Linked DNA regions of Mumia flava. The protein of the gene in region 1 interacts with the protein of each later gene in a pairwise test. Links are inferred from orthologs where the notes say so. Each region holds a gene or a part of one and is shown in the gene's direction. Other genes may lie near its edges. The genes, in order: rlmB and CLV56_RS13080.

Region 1 (3,309 bases):
CGAGCCACGCGCGACCGGCCACATCCCCGAGATCGTGGGGCTGGTCGAGACGCTGATCGAGCGTGGGCACGCCTACGTCGCCCCGGACGGGTCGGGGGACGTGTACTTCGACGTGCGCAGCTGGCCGGACTACGGCGAGCTGTCGCGGCAGCGGCTGGACGACATGCTCGACGCCGGTGACGCCGACCCCCGGGGCAAGCGCGACCCGCGCGACTTCGCGCTCTGGAAGGGCCACAAGGCCGATGAGCCGGGGACCGCCGCCTGGCCGTCGCCGTGGGGTCCCGGCCGGCCCGGGTGGCACATCGAGTGCACGGCGATGGCGACGAAGTACCTCGGTCCCGCCTTCGACATCCACGGCGGCGGTCTGGACCTGCGCTTCCCCCACCACGAGAACGAGCTCGCCCAGGCGCGCGCGGCCGGGCTCGACTTCGCGGCGAGCTGGATGCACAACCAGCTCCTGCGCATCGGCGGCGAGAAGATGAGCAAGTCGGTCGGCAACTCCCTGCTGGTCAGCGAGGTCGTGAAGCGGTTCCGGCCGATCGACGTGCGTTACTACCTGGTCGCGGCCCACTACCGGTCGGTGATCGACTACTCCGAGGCGGCGCTCGCCGAGGCCGCGACGGCGTTCGGACGGATCGAGGCGTTCGTACGGCGTGCGAGCGAGGCGTCCGGTGCTCCGCGCGACCTCGCCGACGCGGAGGGTGCGGTGTCCGACGCGTTCGCGACCGCGATGGACGACGACCTCGCGGTGCCGGCGGCACTCGCGGTGGTCCAGGACGCGATCCGCGAGGGCAACAAGCTGCTCGCCGCCGCCGACGTGGACACCGTCGCCCTGCGTACGCTCGTCACCTCGGTCCGCAGGATGCTCGACGTGCTCGGGCTCGATCCGCTGTCGCCGACGTGGGCGGGCGCCGACGCCGACTCCGGGGCGGAGCGTGAGGCGCTCGGTACGCTGGTGGACGCACTGCTCGACCAACGCGCCGAGGCCCGCGCCGCGCGCGACTTCGCGACCGCCGATCGGGTCCGCGACCAGCTCAAGGCCGCGGGCGTCGAGGTCGAGGACACGCCGTCGGGACCACGCTGGTCCGTCGGCGCAGCATCCGGGAGCGAGGACTGATGGCCGGCAACAGCCAGCGCAAGGGCGCGATGAACAAGTCGCGCAAGGGAGCCAACGTCGGGTCCGGCGGACAGCGCCGCCGCGGCCTGGAGGGCAAGGGCCCCACCCCGAAGGCGGCCGAGCGGCCGAACCACAAGGCGTACAAGATGGCCAAGGCCGCCGAGAAGCGCCGCCCTCCGGCCCCGCGCAAGAAGCGCGGCGACGAGGCCGAGTGGGCCGCCGGGCGCAACTCCGTGCTCGAGGTGCTGCGCGCGGACATCCCGATCGCGTCGCTCTACGTCGCCGAGGGGATCGACCGCGACGACCGGGTCCGTGAGATCTTCGCCCTCGCGGTCGACAAGCGTCTGTCCGTGCTCGAGGTCAGCAAGCCCGAGCTGGACCGCTTCACCGACCGGGCGGTGCACCAGGGCGTCGCCGCGAAGCTCCCTCCGTACGAGTACGCGCACCCGGACGACTTCCTCGAGACCGCCCGCGAGCGGGGCGAGGACCCGCTGATCGTCGTCCTCGACTCGATCACCGACCCGCGCAACCTCGGCGCGATCGTGCGCAGCGCCTCCGGGTTCGGCGCGCACGGCGTCGTCGTCCCGGAGCGGCGGGCCGCCGGCATGACCGCGTCGGCGTGGAAGACCTCGGCCGGCGCGGCCGCGCGCGTCCCGGTGGCGCGGGCGACGAACCTGACCCGTCAGCTCAAGGCGTACGCCGCCGAGGGACTCATGATCGCCGGACTGGCCGCCGACGGGGAGGTGGCGCTGCCGGACCTCGACCTGGCGGAGGGGCCGCTCGTGCTCGTCGTCGGCAGCGAGGGCAAGGGCCTGTCGCGGCTGGTCTCCGAGACCTGCGACGTCCGGGTGTCGATCCCGATGGCCTCGAACCTCGAGTCGCTCAACGCCGGCGTCGCCGCCGGGATCGCTCTCTACGCGATCGACCAGCGCCGCTCCTCAGGCGGCTGAGGCTCCTCGGGGGCTCGGTGTGGGCGCCGGTAGGCCCCGAGCAGCAGCGCCGCGAGCAGCGGGTAGACCACGAAGCCGTAGTAGACGACGTTGACGAACGGGAAGTCGTAGAGCGGCTCCGGGAGCCGGGTGATCTGCTCGAACAACCACCGCGGATCCGCGACGACCAGGACCAGCGACGGCACCACCCCGTACAGCATCCCGGCGACGGCGGGGCACAGCCACGAGATCCGGCCCGCGGCGGAGACACCGAGGAGCACGGTTGCGGCGAGGGCGACGAGCAGGAACGTCTCCGGTGCGGCGTGCCAGTCTGCCGACCGCGTGCCCGTCAGCCTGCCCAGCGCGTAGTTCCGCTGGTGCAGCGCCCAGTCGATCGCCACGAGAGCGACGGGCGTTGCGAGAACGCCGATGAGGACGCCGACGACGTGCCGCGCCGGCGACCGACCGCCGTCGCGATCATCGCTCGGATCACTCCGGTCCGTCCCGACGGGCGTGGACTCGTACACCGGCTCGGTCGGCGGTTCCCAGGAGCGCATGCTGGACTCTAGCGAGTGCCGAGGGCCCGCTGACCGTCCGATAGCGTGGGGCGCGATGATCGAGATCGCGAACCTCACCAAGACCTTCGGGCCCGTGCGGGCGGTGGACGACCTCTCGTTCTCGGTCCGCCCGGGCGCCGTCACCGGCTTCCTCGGACCGAACGGCGCCGGCAAGACCACCACCCTGAGGATGCTGCTCGGCCTGGTCACGCCGACCTCGGGCAGCGCCACGATCGACGGTCGGACGTACGACCAGATCGACGACCCGGGCCGTGTGGTCGGTGCCGCGCTCGAGGCGGCGAGCTTCCACCCCGGTCGGACGGCGCGCGACCACCTGCGGGTCTACGCGCCCCACGTCGGGGTGTCCGATGCCCGCTGCGACGAGGTGCTCGAGATGGTCGGGCTCGCCGAGGCCAGGAAGCGGCGCGTCGGCGGTTTCTCGCTCGGGATGCGGCAGCGTCTCGGGCTCGCGACGACGCTGCTCGGTGACCCCCCGGTGCTGATCCTCGACGAGCCGGCCAACGGGCTCGACCCGGGCGGCATCCGGTGGCTGCGTGAGCTGCTGCGGTACTTCGCCGCCGAGGGCCGGACCGTCCTGGTCTCCAGCCACGTCCTGTCGGAGGTCCAGCAGAGCGTGGACGACGTCGTCATCATCGCCGGCGGACGGATGGTCCACGCCTCGTCGCTCGAGGAGCTGGCGGAGCAG
Region 2 (3,212 bases), 1.4 Mb from region 1 along the record:
CGACCCCATCGTGAGCCGCTCGACGCTGGTCGTGGCGATCAGCCAGTCGGGCGAGACCGCGGACACGCTCCAGGCGATCCGGCACGCGCGCCACCAGGGCGCGAAGGTGCTGGCGATCTGCAACACCAACGGCTCGACGATCCCGCGGGAGTCCGACGCGGTGATCTACACCCACGCCGGTCCGGAGATCGCGGTCGCGTCGACGAAGGGGTTCCTGACCCAGATCGTCGCCTGCTACCTGCTGGGCCTCTACCTCGCGCAGGTCCGCGGCACGAAGTTCGGCGACGAGATCGCCTCGACGGTCTCCGAGCTCCAGCGGCTGCCGGAGGGGGTCCAGGAGGTGATCGGGGCCGCCGGCCAGGTCCGGACGCTCGCGCGCGACCTCGCCGACCACCGCACGTTCCTCTTCCTCGGGCGGCACGTCGGCTACCCGGTCGCGCTCGAGGGCGCGCTCAAGCTGAAGGAGCTGGCCTACCTGCACGCCGAGGGGTTCGCCGCCGGCGAGCTCAAGCACGGCCCGATCGCCGTGATCGAGCCGGGGCTGCCGGTCTTCGTGATCGTCCCGCCGCGCGGGCGCGACCAGCTGCACGAGAAGGTCGTCAGCAACATCCAGGAGATCCGGGCGCGCGGGGCGCGCACGATCGTCCTGGTCGAGCACGGCGACGACTCGGTGCTGCCGTACGCCGACGAGGTGATCCGGCTCCCGAAGGCGATGACCCTGCTGCAGCCGGTGCTCGCGGCGGTCCCGCTGCAGATCTTCGCCGCCGAGCTCGCGACGGCGCTCGGCCACGACGTCGACCAGCCGCGCAACCTGGCCAAGTCCGTCACCGTCGAGTGAGGTCGCCGCGATGCTGAGGGCGCACCGATGCTGAGAGCGCACACCGTCTCCGACGTCCGGGCGGCCGAGGCCGCCCTGATGGCGCGGACGGAGCCGGGTGCGCTGATGCACCGGGCCGCCGCCGGCCTCGCGGGATTCGTGCGCGAGACAGCGCCCCCGCAGGTCCCCGTGGTCTTCCTGGTCGGCACGGGCGACAACGGTGGTGACGCGCTGTACGCCGCAGCCGAGCTGGCGCGCGAGCGGGTGGTCGCGTGCGCCGTCGTCGACCAGTCCCAGGCCCACCGCGGCGGGATGGAGGCGGCGTACGCCGCGGGCTGCCGGTTCGTGGGCTCGACCCACGGCTATCCGGTCGTGGTCGACGGGGTGGTCGGCATCGGCGGCCGACCCGGGTTGCGCGGGCCGGCCGAGGGGTGGCGTGCCGAGATCGAGGCCGACCGGCCGTACGTCGTCGCCGTCGACGTCCCGAGCGGGGTCGACGTCGACGGCGCACGGGTGCCCGAGGCGTTCCTGCCGGCGGACGCGACCGTGACCTTCGGGACCTTCAAGAACGCGCTGCTGGTCGACCCCGCCGCGCAGTGGGCGTCTCGCGACGGGCTCGCACGGCTGGTCGACATCGGACTCGGCCCGTACCTCCCTCGGCCGTCGCTCGAGGCCCTCGAGGTCACCGACACCGAGATGCTGATGCGGGTTCTGCGACCGACGCTGGCGGGGCGTTCGGGTGGACCCGTGCACAAGTACACCCGCGGCGTCGTCGGCGTGGCAGCCGGATCGAGCCGCTACGCCGGGGCGGCGATGCTGTGCGTGGCGGGAGCGCGCGCCGGGGCTGCGGGCATGGTCCGGTTCCTCGGCGAGGACGACCTGGCCCGGCGGGTGGTCGACCGGTACCCCGAGGTCGTCGCCCACACCGATCCCGCCGAGGCCGGACGCGTGCAGGCCTGGGTGGTCGGGTCGGGCGGCGGCGAGGCGGCCGGAGCGCGGCTCGAGCGGGCCCTGGGCGACCGGGTCCCGGTCGTCGTCGACGCCGATGCGCTGGCCCACCTCCCGGAGACCGTGGAGGTCCCGGCACTCCTGACCCCGCACGCGGGTGAGCTGGCCACGATGCTGGGAGTCGACCGCGACGCCGTGGAGGCCGATCCGCTCGGGCACGTCCGGACGGCCGCGCAGCGCTGGCGCACGACCGTGCTGCTCAAGGGCGCGCGCACCCTGGTCGCGCACCCGGACGCCCCCGTACGGGTCAACCTGACCGGGACCCCGTGGCTCGCGACCGCCGGTGCCGGTGACGTGCTCGCCGGCCTCGCCGGATCGTTCCTCGCGGCCGGAGCCCACCCCCTCGACGCGGGGTCGCTGGCCGCCTTCGTGCACGGGGCGGCGGCCACCGCGGCCTCGGGCGGTGGGCCGGTGACGGCGGGAGCGGTCGCCGAGGCGATCGGACCGGTCGTCACCGCGTGGCGCAACGGCACGCTGGCGGCCTCGGCGGTCCGCGACTGGAGGACCGCGTGAGCGCTCCGGCCGAGGCGGTCGTCGATCTCGACGCGTACCGCGCGAACCTCGCACGGCTGCGAGGCGCTGCACCGACCGCGGCGCAGATGGCGGTCGTGAAGGCCGACGGCTACGGCCACGGGGCGGTGACGATGGCGCGTGCCGCCCTCGAGGCGGGTTCTGAGTGGCTCGGTGTCGCCACGGTGGAGGAGGCGGTGCGCCTGAGATCGGCCGGTGTCGACGGTCCGGTGCTGGCGTGGCTGTGCCCGGCGGGCGCGGACCTCGGCCCCGCGATCGACGCCGGGGTGGACGTCGCAGCGGGGTCGGTCGAGCAGCTCGACGCGGTGCTGGCCGCGCCCGCGAGACGGCGGCCTCGCGTCCACCTGAAGGTCGACACCGGGATGGCGCGAGGCGGGGTCCGGGGTGCCGACCTGAGCGCGCTGATCGCCGCGGCCGCCCGCGCGCACCACGGCGCGCGGATCGAGGTCGTCGGGATCTTCTCGCACCTCGCGTGCGCCGACGAGCCGGGCTCGCCGGTCAACGCCGAGCAGCGCACGGCGTTCGACGCGGCGGTGGCCGAGCTCGCCGCCGCCGGGATCACCGACGTGCTCCGACACCTCGCGAACTCCGCGGCGACGCTCGTCGACCCCGCCGCGCACCACGACCTCGTGCGGGTCGGGATCGCCACCTACGGGATCAGCCCGGGCGAGGCTCTCGGCGCGCCGGAGGACCTGGGCCTGCAGGCGGTGATGACGCTGCGCAGCGCGCTCGCGCTGGTCCGTCGCGTCCCCGCGGGGACGGGCGTCTCGTACGGTCACACCTTCGTCACGCAGCGGCCGACGACGCTGGGCCTGGTGCCGATCGGCTACGGCGACGGCGTGCTCCGGGCCGCCTC

Evidence for each region.
Region 2: the proteins of rlmB (region 1) and CLV56_RS13080 interact in binary tests that used the Escherichia coli proteins (3 or more experiments, as listed by UniProt). The link is inferred for Mumia flava from one-to-one orthologs.

Annotation. Positions count from the first base shown.
Region 1 is NZ_PGEZ01000001.1:1,380,698-1,384,006, reverse strand. The notes cover bases 93-3,091. They hold rlmB (23S rRNA (guanosine(2251)-2'-O)-methyltransferase RlmB), read left to right. Parts: upstream 93-1,116; coding sequence 1,117-2,067; downstream 2,068-3,091. Other genes in these bases: CLV56_RS06525 (ABC transporter ATP-binding protein), read left to right, coding at 2,659-3,091; CLV56_RS06530 (hypothetical protein), read right to left, coding at 2,031-2,603; cysS (cysteine--tRNA ligase), read left to right, coding at 93-1,117. Outside these bases: more of cysS, read left to right, coding at 1-92; more of CLV56_RS06525, read left to right, coding at 3,092-3,309. UniProt on the Escherichia coli protein: Specifically methylates the ribose of guanosine 2251 in 23S rRNA.
Region 2 is NZ_PGEZ01000001.1:2,798,676-2,801,887, forward strand. What follows is about bases 200-3,101. They hold CLV56_RS13080 (NAD(P)H-hydrate dehydratase), read left to right. Parts: upstream 200-865; coding sequence 866-2,338; downstream 2,339-3,101. Other genes in these bases: glmS (glutamine--fructose-6-phosphate transaminase (isomerizing)), read left to right, coding at 200-838; alr (alanine racemase), read left to right, coding at 2,335-3,101. Outside these bases: more of glmS, read left to right, coding at 1-199; more of alr, read left to right, coding at 3,102-3,212. UniProt on the Escherichia coli protein: Bifunctional enzyme that catalyzes the epimerization of the S- and R-forms of NAD(P)HX and the dehydration of the S-form of NAD(P)HX at the expense of ADP, which is converted to AMP.